2 regions of the Nonomuraea sp. NPDC048826 genome follow, and region 1 is predicted to be linked to the other one. Evidence: riboswitches for the same ligand, from Rfam matches in the RefSeq annotation. Region 1 holds a riboswitch; the other holds the start of a gene.
What was found. A riboswitch is a leader RNA that binds a small molecule or an ion and turns the genes downstream of it on or off. The one in region 1 is predicted to bind cyclic di-AMP.
Positions count from the first base shown of each region.

Region 2: linked by a shared signal. The riboswitch ahead of ACGFI7_RS35115 (CHAP domain-containing protein) and the one ahead of ACGFI7_RS18940 (CHAP domain-containing protein) in region 1 are both predicted to bind cyclic di-AMP.

Region 1 covers NZ_JBICUQ010000005.1:123,301-130,908, reverse strand. Annotated here, with positions in the region: gene ACGFI7_RS18960 (alpha-1,4-glucan--maltose-1-phosphate maltosyltransferase) at 1-1,669, shown strand, start outside; gene treS (maltose alpha-D-glucosyltransferase) at 1,742-3,442, shown strand; gene ACGFI7_RS18950 (phosphotransferase) at 3,446-4,786, shown strand; gene ACGFI7_RS18945 (DUF4328 domain-containing protein) at 4,783-5,481, opposite strand; gene ACGFI7_RS18940 (CHAP domain-containing protein) at 5,647-6,321, opposite strand; cyclic di-AMP (ydaO/yuaA leader) riboswitch at 6,335-6,474, opposite strand; gene glgB (1,4-alpha-glucan branching protein GlgB) at 6,810-7,608, shown strand, end outside.
Region 2 covers NZ_JBICUQ010000011.1:91,344-98,951, forward strand. Annotated here, with positions in the region: gene ACGFI7_RS35110 (acyl--CoA ligase family protein) at 1-475, opposite strand, end outside; gene ACGFI7_RS35115 (CHAP domain-containing protein) at 539-1,222, opposite strand; cyclic di-AMP (ydaO/yuaA leader) riboswitch at 1,235-1,383, opposite strand; gene ACGFI7_RS35120 (ArsB/NhaD family transporter) at 1,585-2,871, opposite strand; gene ACGFI7_RS35125 (CBS domain-containing protein) at 2,868-3,305, opposite strand; gene ACGFI7_RS35130 (polysaccharide lyase 8 family protein) at 3,540-5,648, opposite strand; gene ACGFI7_RS35135 (response regulator) at 5,682-6,320, opposite strand; gene ACGFI7_RS35140 (sensor histidine kinase) at 6,308-7,534, opposite strand.

The DNA of each region.
Region 1 (7,608 bases):
GGCCAAGGCCGTGCGGCAGGCCGACTGCCCGGCCCCGACCGGCGGCAACGGCGAGAGCGCCTGCGGCCACCGGGCCGCGCTGCTCGGCGTCGCGGCCCGGCTGCGCGACGAGGACCTCGACCCGCGGGCCCGGCTGTCGATCGCGCAGTTGCCCGAGACCGCCTCGCTGCTGACCGCCCACCCGCTGCGCGACCTGGTCACCAGGGCCAAGCAGCAGAAGGTGCGGGTCGCCAGGCGGCGGGCTCTCTACGGATCCTGGTACGAGTTCTTCCCGCGGTCCGAGGGGGCCGTGGTCAGCGACTCCGGCATCACCAAGTCCGGAAATTTCCAGACTGCGGCCAAGCGTCTGCCCGCCATCGCCAAGATGGGCTTCGACGTCGTCTACCTGCCGCCGATCCACCCGATCGGCCACACCTTCCGCAAGGGGCGCAACAACACGCTCAGCCCCGAGCCCGACGAGCCCGGCTCGCCGTGGGCTATCGGCTCCGAGGACGGCGGCCACGACGCCGTCCACCCCGACCTGGGCACCATCGACGACTTCGACGACTTCGTCGGCCGCACCCGCGAGCTGGGCATGGAGGTGGCGATCGACTTCGCCCTCCAGTGCTCGCCCGACCACCCGTGGGTCAAGGAGCACCCGGAGTGGTTCACGGTCCGGGCCGACGGGACGATCGCGTACGCCGAGAACCCGCCCAAGAAGTATCAGGACATCTACCCGATCAACTTCGACAAGGACCCCGAGGGCCTGTACGCGGAGATCAAGCGGGTGCTGCGCCACTGGATGGACCACGGCGTGCGGATCTTCCGGGTCGACAACCCGCACACCAAGCCGGTGGGGTTCTGGGAGCGGCTGATGGCCGACGTGCACGCCACCGACCCGGACGTGCTGTTCCTTTCGGAGGCGTTCACCCGGCCGGCGATGATGCAGACGCTGGCCAAGATCGGCTTCCACCAGTCCTACACGTACTACACGTGGAAGAACGCCAAGTGGGAGGTCGAGGACTACCTGGCCGAGCTGGCCCACACCACGTCCCACTTCCTGCGGCCCAACCTGTTCGTCAACACGCCGGACATCCTCCACGAGTACCTGCAGCAGGGCGGGGTCCCCGCGTTCAAGATCCGGGCCGTGCTGGCGGCCCTGGCCTCGCCGACGTGGGGGGTCTACGCCGGGTACGAACTGACGGAGAACGTCCCGGTACGCCCCGGGAGCGAGGAGTACCTGGACAGCGAGAAATACCAGTACCGGCCGCGCGATTGGGTCAGCGCGGAGCGAGAAGGCCGCAGCCTGGCGCCCTTCATCACTCACCTGAATTTGTTCCGAAGAGCCCATCCGGCTCTGCAGGAATTGCGTAACCTACGGTTCCACCGGGTCGACCAACCGGACATCGTCTGCTTCTCGAAGCGGCTCCCCGGCGCCTACGACGCGGCCACACGACGGCACGGTCTGGGCGACGTCGTCATAGCAGTGATCAACCTCGATCCGCACCATACGCACGAGGCCACTGTCGACCTCGACCTGCCTGCCCTCGGGCTCGACTGGAATGCCGAGTTCGTGGTGGACGACGAACTGTCGGGCGAGTCGTACCGTTGGAGGCAGAGCAACTATGTGCGCCTCGACCCTCACATCCAGCCGGCCCACATTCTCACCGTACGAGCCTCGCCACGGTAGAACTGAACTCAGCGGGGAGTCTTCAACTGTGTGTGCAAGCGCCTCCCTCATGAGCACCCGAGAGGAGAGCTCATGAGCTCCACACCCATTCCCAACACCTTCGACGACGAGAAGCCGCGCGATCCGCACTGGTATCGGCGGGCCGTCTTCTACGAGGTGCTGATCAGGGGTTTCGCCGACTCCAACGGCGACGGCACGGGCGACATCCGCGGCCTCATCGACAAGCTCGACTACCTCCAGTGGCTCGGCGTCGACTGCCTCTGGCTCCTCCCCCTGTACGAGTCGCCGCTGCGTGACGGCGGCTACGACATCGCCGACTTCATGAAGATCCTCCCCGAGTTCGGCGACCTCGGAGACTTCGTGCGACTGGTCGAAGAGGCGCACAAGCGCGGCATGCGCGTCATCGCCGACCTGGTGATGAACCACACCAGCGACGCCCACCCCTGGTTCCAGGCCTCACGCCACGACCCCGAGGGGCCGTTCGGCGACTTCTACGTCTGGTCAGACACCGACACGCGCTACTCCGACGCCCGGATCATCTTCATCGACACCGAGACGTCCAACTGGACCTACGACCCGGTGCGCGGCCAGTACTACTGGCACCGGTTCTTCCACCACCAGCCGGACCTCAACTACGAGAACCCCGACGTGCAGGACGCGATGCTGGAGGTCCTGCGCTTCTGGCTCGACCTGGGCATCGACGGGTTCCGGCTGGACGCGGTGCCCTACCTGTTCGAGGAGGAGGGCACCAACTGCGAGAACCTCCCCAGGACGCACGAGTACCTCAAGCGGGTGCGGGCCGAGGTCGACCGGCTCTACCCGGACCGGGTGCTGCTGGCCGAGGCCAACCAGTGGCCGTCGGACGTGGTCGAGTATTTCGGCGATCCGGTGGGCGGCGGCGACGAATGCCACATGGCCTTCCATTTCCCGCTCATGCCGCGCATTTTCATGGCGGTCCGCAGGGAGTCTCGTTACCCTATTTCCGAAATTTTGGCCCAAACGCCGAAAATTCCGGAGAACTGCCAGTGGGGGATTTTTCTCCGCAACCATGATGAGTTGACCCTCGAAATGGTGACGGACGAAGAACGCGATTACATGTACACCGAATACGCCAAAGACCCTCGTATGCGGGCGAACGTCGGCATCCGTCGCCGGCTGGCTCCCCTGCTGGAGAACGACCGCAACCAGATCGAGCTGTTCACCGCCCTGCTGCTCTCGCTCCCCGGCTCACCGGTGCTCTACTACGGCGACGAGATCGGCATGGGCGACAACATCTGGCTCGGCGACCGCGACGGCGTCCGCACCCCGATGCAGTGGGACCCCGACCGCAACGCGGGCTTCTCCGACTGCGACCCCGGCCGCCTCTACCTGCCGGTCATCATGGACCCGATCTACGGCTACCAGGGGCTCAACGTCGAGGCCCAGCAGAAGAACGCCGGGTCGCTGCTCCACTGGACCCGCCGGATGATCGAGATCCGCAAGCGTCACCCGGTCTTCGGGCTCGGCGAGTTCACCGAGCTCAACTCCTCCAACCCGAGCGTGCTGGCGTTCGTGCGCGAGCTGGGCGACGACCGGATGCTCTGCGTGAACAACCTGTCTCGCTTCCCTCAGCCGGTGGAGCTCGACCTGCGCAGGTTCGTCGGCGTCTCGCCCGTGGAGACGATGGGCGGCGTGCCATTTCCCCCAATTGGGGAACTTCCGTATCTTTTGACGCTTCCTGGGCATGGGTTCTACTGGTTCACCTTGCCACCGGTCCGCACCCAGGAGGAATAGGACGTGCTGGACGAGCTCCTTGCCGCATGGATCGCCCGCCAACGCTGGTTCGGCGGCAAGGGGCGCCCGATCGACGCGCTGTCGATCGAGTCCGACGTCGTCATCCAGGAGGGCGACCCGAGCCTGCGCCACCTGGTCGTGGCGGTCCGGCAGGAGGGCTCACCCGAGCGCTACCAGCTCCTGCTCGGCCTGCGCAGGGAGCTGCCCGACACCCTCACGCACGCCTTCATCGGCCCGTACGCGGCGGAAGGCGCGGAATGGGCGGCCTACGACGCCGTCCACGACCACGAGCTGACCCACTGGATCCTGGAGTCGATGGCGGGCGACGGCGGCCGGGCGGGCGTGCGGTTCAGCCACCTGCCGGGCGTCGAGATCGACACCTCGCAGCGCAGCATCGTGCTCGGGGCCGAGCAGTCCAACACCTCGCTGGTCTTCGGCGAGGAGTACATCTGCAAGCTCTTCCGCCGGCTCGTCCCCGGCGTCAACCCGGAGCTGGAGATCACCACCGCGCTGGCGGCCAGGCAGGCTCCGCACATCGCGCAGCCGTACGGGTGGATCGAGACCGACCTCGACGGCACGCCGACCACGCTGGCGATCATGCAGGAGTACCTGTCGAACGCCACCGACGGCTGGGACCTGGCGCTGACCAGCGTGCGCGACCTGTACAACTCGATGCCGGAGCTGTCCGCCGGGGAGGCCGGCGGCGACTTCGCCGCCGAGGCGAGCCGGCTCGGCGCGGCCACCGCCCGCGTCCACCACGAGCTGCGCGAGGCGTTCGACACCGGCGTGCTGGACGCCCCCGAGGTCAAGCGGATGATCGAGGACTTCCGGCGGCAGCTCGGCCAGGCCGTGAGCGAGGTGTCCGAGCTGCGCGAGCACGCGCCCGTCGTGGAGCGGGCCTACCACCGGGCCGAGGAGCTGACCTCCGAGGTGCACGTCCAGCGGGTGCACGGCGACTACCACCTGGGCCAGGTCATGCGGACCACCACCGACTGGGTGGTGCTCGACTTCGAGGGCGAGCCAGGCCGGCCGCTGGCCGAGCGCCGCGCGCTCTCCTCGCCGCTGCGGGACGTGGCGGGCATGCTGCGCTCGTTCGACTACGCGGCCAGGCACCTGCTGGCCGGCCACGCCGAGGCGAGCCGGCTGGAGGCCAAGGCCGAGGAGTGGACCAAGCGCAACAGGGCCGCGTTCCTGGAGGGCTACGCCGAGGGCGGCGGCGTGATCACGCCGGCCGACGCGGCGCTGCTGCGCGCGTTCGAGCTGTCGAAGGCGGTCTACGAGGTCGGGTACGAGGCCCGCAACCGCCCCGCGTGGGTGTCGATCCCGCTGGCCGCCTTCCGCTAGGCGGCCGGGCTCCCGTACGGCGGCGCCGGGGACGGGGGCACGGGCGACAGCGGCGCCGCCCGGCGGGCCTCCTGCGCGTTGCTGATGCGCAGCACCACCAGGGCAGCCGGCACCGCCGCCATCAGCATCAGGACGCAGCTCACCGCGTCGAACCTGGCCGCCGACGCCATGGACTCCAGCTCCTGGGCGTTGAAGAGCAGCCGTGCGGCCGCCCACGTCACCCAGTTGCCGATCAGCCAGAGCGTCCACCAGAGCGTGACCAGCCTCGAACGCGGCCAGGGGTCGTTCGGGTTCCCGTGGCTGGCGCTCCAGATGTCGTCGACGATCTGCTTGGGGAACCAGAGACTGATGATCGGCACGAACCACGCGAAGATCGCCCAGGGCCGGGCATGCCGCTGCTCGTCGGGCGCGATGATCTCGGCGTTCGCCCGTACCCGGAACATCCAGATCAGGAAGGCCACGGCCGTGAGGACGTAGACGCCGATCTCCACCATCCCGGACAGGGCGTAGAGCGCGTCGCTCGCCTCGGCCTCCTCCAGTGTGGCGGACATGGGGTCGGCGACCACCTGGTCGATGAACGCGGCCCGCTGCAGGTCGATCACGATGGCGCCGAGCCCGACGACGGAGTCGAGGACGAGCCCGCCGACGGCCAGGAAGGCGACCCCGCGGGCCGGGCGTAACGGTAAGGGATACACGATGACCTCTCAGAGGCTGGGGGGTGAACAGCCCGCCAGTCTCGCAGCTCCCCGTGCCAGGGCGCCCCCGGTGGCCGATCCGGGGCCCATCCGTGATCGTCCCGCGACACACGACGATCCGGCCAGGAAGTCCTGACCGGATCGGCGGAGTGAGGTGTGGTCGGCTCAGGCGGCGTTGTACTCGGGGTAGCCGTAGCCGGTCACGTGGCCCTTGGGCCGGACCCGCTCCTCGACCTTGCCGTTGCCGGTGTTGCCCTCGATCGTGGTGATCGTGCCGTCGCCGTTGTCCTTCTTGACCAGGCCGACGTGGTCGATCGAGCTGATGCTCTTGCTGCCGCCCCAGTCGAAGAAGACGACGCTGCCGGGCTTGGCCTCGCCGCCCCAGCGGCCGTTGTTCGCGAACCACTGGGCGTAGGTCACGGTGTAGGCGTCCCAGCCCACCGTGGAGCGGGCGCCGACCTGCTCGCCGACCCAGGACACGAACATCGCGCACCAGGGGGCGTTGGCGTACATCGCGGGCGTGCCGCCGCCGTCACGGGCCAGGGTCTCGGCCGCGCGCGGGGAGGACATGTACCACTGGTGGAACTTGGTGCCGCCACCGGTCGCGTCCTCGGACACGCCGATCTGGGACTCGGCCACCCGCAGGAGGGTCTGCGCGCTGACGGGCTTGGCCTGGGTCCGCTGCTGCTGGGCGGCGGCCTGCGGCTCGGCCGGGGTGGTGGTGGCGGAGGCGGCGGTCGCGGCGGCTCCGGTGAACGCCAGGCCCAGCGCCAGCGTGGCGCCGACGGCCAGACGGGAGGCGGTCGTGGGGATGCGGTCGATCAGATGCTGTGCGGCCATGCTCTCGGATTGCTCCTTGCTTCCATGCCGCCTACCGGGTTAGCTGTCGGGTTCGGGCGTGGAAGTGCCCTACGGTCGAATACGACCGATTCACCCCAGATGGAAAGGTGGGTCCCCGGTTCCGCCCGACGGCGGATTCGGCGGCCGCGCCGTGCTCCTGCACGGAGGGCGCGGTCTCGGCAATACATCGGCAACGCGCGAGGGCTTTACCTGAAAGCGCTGGTCAAGCGCGTGCCATCGATGTACTCGAAGGTAATCGGCGAGCAAGGGGCAAGGCAAGTGCCCTACCGGCCCGCACGACGCGATCCCCGATCCCATAGGGGATCCCGGACCGATTTTTTACCTTGGGACGCAGCCCGGACGGGGTGGGCACCCACGGCTTCTCCTCCCGATAAACCCAAGATTCCGCACATTCGGTGATTGGCGTGGTGAATGCGGGCAGTGCCAGAGATGGACGGTCGCCATAGGGCAGTGTGGGGAGTATGCCGATGAGGACAGAGCTCGACCGCCTCGCGGGCGGGGCGCATCACGATCCGCATTCCGTGCTGGGTGCCCACCCGGGCGCGGGCGGGGTGACCTTCCGTGTGCTGCGCCCGCTCGCCGAACAGGTCCGCGTGGTGCTGGAGGACGGCACCGCGCACGATCTGAAGCACGTGGCCCACGGCGTGTTCGAGACCACGGTCGCCGGTTTGGACAAGGTTCCCGCGTACACCGTGAGCGTGCGCTACCCCGGCGGTGACGCGCACGAGGCGCGCGACCCGTACCGGCACTGGCCCACGCTGGGCGAGGTGGACCTGCACCTGATCGGCGAGGGGCGGCACGAGCGGCTCTGGGAGGTCCTCGGCGCCCGCGTGATGGAGCACCAGGACGTGCGGGGCACGGCGTTCGCCGTCTGGGCGCCCAACGCCCGCGGCATCCGCGTGATCGGCGACTTCAACCACTGGGACGGCACCGCCCACCCGATGCGCTCGCTGGGGCGCTCGGGCGTGTGGGAGCTGTTCGTCCCCGGCATCGACGCCGGCGAACGCTACAAGTACCAGGTGCTGGGCGCCGACGGCGTGTGGCGCGACAAGGCCGACCCGATGGCGCGCAGGACCGAGCTGCCGCCGCAGACCGCCTCGGTCGTCGAGCGGTCCGACCACGTCTGGCAGGACGAGGAGTGGATGGCCCAGCGGCAGGACAGGCAGCCGCGCAACGCCCCGGTGAGCATCTACGAGGTGCACCTGGGCTCGTGGCGGCCCGGCCTGTCCTACCTGGAGCTGGCCGACCAGCTCTCCGAGTACGTCG
Region 2 (7,608 bases), on a different contig from region 1:
GCAGCCCGCGCTCCTCGGCGCACCCGACCTCGCGCGGCTCGGCGCCGTCGAGCAGCTTCTCGTACTCGTCGCCGGCCAGGACGAGCCGGGCCCCGGTCGCGGCGGCGACCTCGCCGGCCCGGTCGGCCAGCTCGGCGGAGGCGACGAGGACGCGGGCGCCGGAGTGGTCGACGATGTGCGCCAGCTCGCCGGCCGACAGCCGGATGTTGAGCGGCACCAGCACCGCCCCGCGCATCGGCACGCCGTGGTGGAGCTCCAGCATGACGTGGCTGTTGACGCAGAGGGCGGCGACCCGGTCGCCGGGTTCGACGCCGAGCCCGGCGAGCGCTCCGGTGAGCCGCCGCGAACGGTCGAGGAGCCGCGCGTAGGTGAACCGCTCCGGCCCGTCGACGACGGCGATCCGGTCAGGGAAGACCTGACCGGATCGCCGGAGGAACGAGGAGGGGGTGAGTGGGGAGAACGTGAACTGTGCCATCGCGGTCCGATCCAGGGCGAGTCCCGTCCGCGTCGTACCCCCGCGCGACCGCGGCGAATCCGCTCAGGCGGCCTTGTACTCGGGGTAGCCGTAGCCGGTCACGTGGCCCTTGGGCCGGACCCGCTCCTCGACCTTGCCGTTGCCGGTGTTGCCCTCGATCGTGGTGATCGTGCCGTCGCCGTTGTCCTTCTTGACCAGGCCGACGTGGTCGATCGAGCTGATGCTCTTGCTGCCGCCCCAGTCGAAGAAGACGACGCTGCCCGGCTTGGCCTCGCCGCCCCAGCGGCCGTTGTTCGCGAACCACTGGGCGTAGGTCACGGTGTAGGCGTCCCAGCCCACCGTGGAGCGGGCGCCGACCTGCTCGCCGACCCAGGACACGAACATCGCGCACCAGGGGGCGTTGGCGTACATCGCGGGCGTGCCGCCGCCGTCACGGGCCAGGGTCTCGGCCGCACGCGGGGAGGACATGTACCACTGGTGGAACTTGGTGCCGCCACCGGAGGCGTCCTCGGACACGCCGATCTGCGCCTCGGCCACCTGCAGGACGGTCTGCGCGCTCACCGCGTTGGCCTGGTTGGCGCCGCTCTGCTGCTGGGCGACGGGGTGCGGCTGCGACGGCGAGGCCTTGGTCTCAGCGTCGACGGGGAGGGCGGAGGTGCCGGCGAACGCGACACCCAGGGCGAGGGTGGCGCCCACCGCGTAGCGGGAGGCGGTCGTGGGCATGCGGTCGAAGAGGTGCTTCACCATGCTGGGGATTGCTCCTTGCTTCCATGCCGCCTACCGGGTTAGCTGTCGGGTTCGGGCGTGGAAGTGCCCTACGGTGTGCTCCAGGTAAAGAGCGACCGATTCACCCCGGTGAAAAGTGGGTCCCCGGTTCCGCCTGCCAGCGGATTCGGCGGCCGCGCCGTGCTCTGCACGGAGGCGCGGTCTCGGCAATACATCGGCAACGCGCAGGGTCTTACGGAAAAGCTCTGCTCAAGCGCGTGCCATCGATGTGCTCGAAGGTAATCGGCGCGCAACGCCGAGGGCAAGTGCGGGGCGGCCCCCGGCGGCGGGATCCCCGATGGCATAGGGGTTTGCGGGCGAATATTTTACTTTTGCCCAGGTTTCTACAGGTAGCGGAACCACAGATACGGGGCCACCAGCCCCACCGTCACGACCGTGACGATCAACCCGTACTTGGTGAACTGCCAGAAGCTGATCGGCGCCCCGTTGCGCGCCGCGATGCCCAGCACGACCACGTTGGCCGCCGCGCCCACCGCCGTGGCGTTGCCGCCCAGGTCGGCGCCGAACGCCAGCGCCCACCACAGCACCTGCGCCGACTCGCCGCCGTTCGCCGCCACGAGGTCGGCCACGATCGGGCTCATCGTGGCCACGAACGGGATGTTGTCCACGATCGCCGACAGCACCGCCGAGCCGCCCAGCAGGCCCATCGCCGCCACGTCGAGCCGGCCGTCCGTGGCCGCCACCGCGGCCTCGGAGATCTGCCCGATGACCCCGGTGTGGACGAGCGCGCCGACCATGACGAACAGCCCGGCGAAGAACACCAGTGTCGGCCACTCCACCTCGGCCAGCGACTCCTCCGCGGTCACCCGGGTGGCCGCCACCAGCACGCCCGCGCCCAGCAGCGCGACCACCGACGGCGAGTAATGGAGCACCGGGTGCAGCACGAACGCCGCCAGCACCACGGCCAGCACGGCCAGCGCCTGCCACAGCAGCCGCCGGTCGGCGATCGCCTCCTTCTCGTCCAGCGCCATGACCTCCGCCGCGCGGCTGGGATCGTAGGTGAACGACCGTCCCCACATCAGCCAGCAGAGCCCCACGAACACCACGACCAGCACGATCACCATGGGCGCCATGTGCACGAGGAAGTCGTTGAAGCTCAGCCCGCCCCGGCTGGCGATGATGATGTTGGGCGGATCGCCCACCAGCGTCGCCGCGCCGCCGATGTTGGAGGCGAGCGCCTCGGCGATCAGGAAGGGGATCGGCGACACGGCCAGCCGCTCGCACACCAGGAACGTCACCGGCGCGATCAGCAGCACCGTGGTGACGTTGTCCAGCAGCGCGGACGCCACCGCGGTGATCAGCACCAGCAGGACCATGAGCCGGAAGGGCCGCCCCTTGGCGCGTTTGGCCGCCCAGATCGCCAGATACTCGAAGACGCCGGTCTGTTTCAGCACCCCGACGATGATCATCATGCCGAGCAGCAGGAAGATGACGTTCCAGTCGATGCCGGAATGCTCGGAGAAGAAAGCCGCCTGGGCGTCCGTGGCGTGGATCAGCAGCATGATCCCGGCCCCGCCCAGTGCCGCGGCCACCCGCGGCACCTTCTCGGTGGCGATCAGCGCGTAGGCGGCCAGGAACACCGCCACGCTCGCCCAGGCGACCGGGGTCACGTGCCCAGCATCCGGTCGAGCAGCGCCTGCAGCGTGACCGCGCCCAGCAGCCGGCCTTCCTCGACGATCGCGACCAGCGGGGTGCGGGTGCGCGCCATCAGCGCCGCCAGCTCCAGCACGGTCGCGTCAGGGTCGGTGACCGGCAGCTCGCGCCGGTCCTTCGGCAGCGCCTCGCGCACCGTACGGCCGCCCAGGGCGTCCAGGAACGCGTCGGCGTGCGCCTCGTCGACCACCCGGGCCAGCGCCGGGTCGTCCATGATGTAGCGCGGCACGGCCAGCCGCAGCGCCTCGGTGCCCGAGAGGATGGTGTGCTGGTCGTCGCCCTTGACGATCAGACCGGGCAGATCCTGCTCGGCCATCAGCCGGCAGGCGTCGAGCACCGGGGTGTCCAGGGCCACGACGGGATATTCGGCAACCAGGTCTCTGGCGCGCATGGGGGCACATCCTTCGCTCGTACGGATGAGGACCTGCCGACCAGACTTCCCGGCGCACCACCGGACAACCTATCAAGACCATCGCCGCATGCTCACATCCGGTCGGTAGGCTCTCTAATCTGCATGAAGTTACTCAAAGTGGCGCAGATTTGCTCCTTCGGAGGGTGACGTTCCGGCCACGGCCGTTTCCCACGACAGCACGACCATGGCGGCCGGATCCGCCGCCACACGCCCTCACTTGCCGGGACTTGGCCGGACGGTGGTCGTCGCGGGGTCCGGCAGGGGGCCGAACGCGAGCGTGAGCCGGGGCCCCGTCACGGCCCCGGCCAGGGCCGGCGGGCGTCGGGTGACCTCACGGACCGGACGCTCCCAGGTCACGGTCAGCCCGGTCAGGTCGCGGCGCGGGTCGGACACGGTGACCGTGGCCGAGCCGTCGTCGTGCTCGACGACGAGCACCGCGCACGGGCCGGACGCCGACAGCGGACCGACCGAGCCCGGCTGCCAGAAGTTGACCGCCGTCACCCCCGCCGACGGGACGTGCACCCCCTGCTGGGAGGCCGTGTTGGCGAGCACCCGCAGCCACCCGGGGTCGGCGGCGCGGGCCCTGGTCGCCTCCAGGGTGGCGTTCGGCAGCAGCACGTAGGCGTAGCGGGCGTCGTCCGGGTCGAGGCCGTGCCCGAGCCAGAGTGTGACGTACGGGCGCGTCATGCCACCGCCCGCCCGGTGTTCCCGCAGGTGGCGCAGCACGCCGCCGTCGCGGACGACGTAGCCGCCGTGTCCCGCCAGGTGGGCCCAGCCCGCCTCCTCGGCCACGGTGAGGAGCGCGGCGCTGCGCCGGTTGTCGACCACGGTCTCCACCGGGGCGCCGTCCCTGCCGGTGATGCCCGCGCCGAGGCAGACCACGGCGTCGTCGAGGAAGAACCAGGACTTGAACGCCTCCACCGTGGATTCCAGCCCGCGCAGGTGCTGGCCGACGGTCGCGTGACGGCCGTCGGTCGCGCCGCCGACCCAGCGGAACGGCGGGCACGCGCCGCCCCACGCCGCGCCCGCGCCGTCGGGCGGGCGCCGGGCGGAGACCGTGGTGCCGGGCAGCCGGCCGGGGTCGACGGTGGCCCAGAACCCGTCGGCGTAGTGGGCGTCGTGGCCCTCGCCCCACCAATAGAGCATCCCCGAGCCGGTGTGCCAGCCACGCAGGTTCTCGCCGTTGCCGTGCTCGTAGTGGGCGATCCGGTCGGAGGACATGCTGAGCGCCGCGCACCAGCCCGGCGCGCGGTGCACGGCACGGGCGCTCATCGGGAACAGCCGGTGCCCCACCGGCTCGACCGCGCGGCCGGCCAGCAACGGCCGCCAGCGGCGGCGTTCCTCCGGCGTGGCGGTGACGGCCAGCCGCCGGACGGCCCCGGCCAGGCGGCGGGCCCTGATCTCGCCTCCCGCCGGATGCCGGGCGATGCCCCGGCCGCTGACCAGGTCCATGACGTGACCGGCGTGCACGAACGGGGCGAACGACCGCTCCACGCTGTCGTACACCACCTGTCTGCCGGGGTCGGTGACCTGCCACGGGGTGCCGCGCAGCACCGCGAAGAGCGTCGCCAGCCCTTCCAGCAGGACCAGGCCGTACCCGCCCTGATACGGCACGGTGCCGTGCTGGAGGAATGAGCCGTCCCGGTAGAAGCCATCGCCTTCCGTGACGTACCGGAAGACCGGCGTGAGCGCCCGCACCGCGAGGTCCGCCCGCGCCGCGTCGGCGCCGAGCACCGCGCGCAGCAGCGTCACCAGGCACAGGTCCACCCGGTTCGCGGCGGTGCTGGTGCCGCTGTAGTCACGCAACCGGTCAGGCGGGACGAAATGGTCGACGGCCGCCCCCAGCGCGCCGGCCCGCCGCCCGGACAGGCCGGCCAGGACGGCGGCGTCGAGCAGCCGCTTCGGCGCGCCGATCTCCCAGTGCCACCAGTTGCCCGCCGGCTCCGCACCCGCCGCGTACACGTGCTCGCGGAAGTGGTCGACGCCGGCCGCCACGCCGGCGCGCAACCGCGCGTCGCCGGTGACCGCGTACGCGCGCGCCATCGCGAGCAGCCGCGCCGGGGTGGCGTCCAGAGACGGGTACGGCAGATCGGGCCAGAGGCGGTCACCGGTGGGCGTCATGGCCACCAGCCACCGCCGGGCTGCCGCCACCGGGTGCGCCGGATCGACCGTGATCTCCCGCCACTGCCGCCGCACGAGCCGGAACGCCGCGTCCGGGTCGCCCCGCGCCGCCCTCCCGGGACCGACCGCCGGAACCGCGGCCCCCGCGGCGGTGGCCGCGCCGAGCCGGAGCACCGCCCGCCTCGACCACACCGCTGCCACGAACGGATTATCACACCGGGACGGCGACGGCGCTCAGGCGTCGAGGTAGTGCAGGACGGCGGCGACCCGCCGGTCCACCCGGTCGGCCGGGGACAGGTCGAGCTTGGCGAAGATGCTGCGGATGTGCTTGTGCACGGCCCCTTCGGTGACCACCAGCCGTTCGGCGATGGCCGTGTTGCCCAGGCCCTCGGCCATCAGCGCCAGCACCTCCAGCTCCCTGGTGGTGAGCCGGTCGAGCGGCCCGTCGCGGCGGGTGAAGAGCTGGGCCACCACCTCGGGGTCGATGGCGGTGCCGCCGGCCGCCACCCGCTCCAGCGCGGTCATGAACTCCCCGACCCTGCCCACCCGCTCCTTGAGCAGGTAGCCGATCCCCGAGGCGCCGCCGGCCAGCAGCTCGGTGGCGAACGCCTGCTCCACGTACGCCGACAGCACGAGCACCGCCAGCTCCGGGTGCAGCCGCCTGGCCTCCACCGCCGCCTTGATGCCCTCGTCGGTGTGGGTGGGGGGCATCCGGACGTCCACCACGGCGACGTCCGGGTGGTGCTCGGCCACCGCCTTCATGAACGCGTCGGGGTCCGGCACGGCGGCCGCGACCTCGAACCCCTCGCCGCCCAGTAACAGCGCGAGCCCCTCGCGCAGCAGGGCGTCGTCCTCGGCGATCACGACACGCACGCTAGCTCCACTTCGATTCTGGTCGGCCCGCCTGCCGGGCTGGTCAGGGTGAGGACGCCGTCGTGCGCGGCCACCCGGCGGCGGATGCCCGTCAGGCCGGAGCCCGTCCGCTCCACCGCGCCGCCGTGCCCGTCGTCCTCGATCTCGACGCGCAGCTTCCCGCCGCGCCGGCGCAGCGCCACCCGGGCGTGGGCGGCGCCGCTGTGCTTGGCCACGTTGGTCAGCGCCTCGGCCACCGTGAAGTACGCGGTGGTCTCCACCGACAGCGGCAGCGCCCCCAGCTCGCCCACCGACACCTTGCACGGCACCGGGCAGTCGGAGGCCAGCGCGGTGAGCGCGCCGGCCAGGCCCCGGTCCTGCAGGATCGGCGGCAGGATGCCGCGCACCACGCCGCGCAGCTCGCTCAGCGCGGTCTCGGCGGCCTCCTGGGCGCGGTCGAGGGCCGGGCCCGCCGTCGCCGGGTCGCGGTCCAGCGCCCGCCGGGCGGCGGCGACCAGCACGACCACGGCCACCAGCCGGTTCTGCGCGCCGTCGTGCAAGGAGCGCTCGATGCGGCGCAGCTCGGCGGCGTGCGCCTGGAGAGCGCCCGCGCGGGTGGCGGTGAGCTCGGCGATCCGGTGCGACAGGTCGACCGACGGGTGCGGCGCCAGCAGCCGCCGGCCGGGCAGCGCCTGCAACCTGGCCATGAGCGGGCCGATCGTCAGGCTGAGCATGGGCCAGATCAGGCCGATCAGCGCCGTGCCGGCGACGCCCGTCCAGGAGTCGAGCGGCAGGTACATCGTGCTGGTGGTCTCGGTCTCCGGCAGCAACCCGTACCACAGGGGGAACGTGACGTCCCGCACCGCCATGATCGGGAAGGCGATGCCGAGCATCCCCAGGGTGAGGCCGGACGTCGCGTGCAGGGCCAGCCAGCGCAGGTCACGCCAGGTCGCCGGGTCGCGCCGGGCGGCGCGCAGCGCCTCCTGCCAGCTCAGGTCCTCGATGGACGTCTCGTACGGGGTCAGCACCGGCTCGCCCCACCGGCCCAGCCTGGCGCGTTCCTTGTCCGCCACCGCCCTGGTCACCGACAGCACGGAGGGGATGAGGGGCAGGCCGACCCAGAACAGCGCGGCCGTGCCCGCGATCACCCAGCAGGCCACGGTGGCGAAGGCGAGGACGGCGGTGCCGAGACCGCCCGCGAGGCGGTCGAGCGCCTCGACGGCGTTTCTCATCATCACCGGTCAATCTACGGATGGTTCGACCGGCCCGTCATTCCAGCCTGCTGTACCTACCAGAGGGTAGTAAGTGG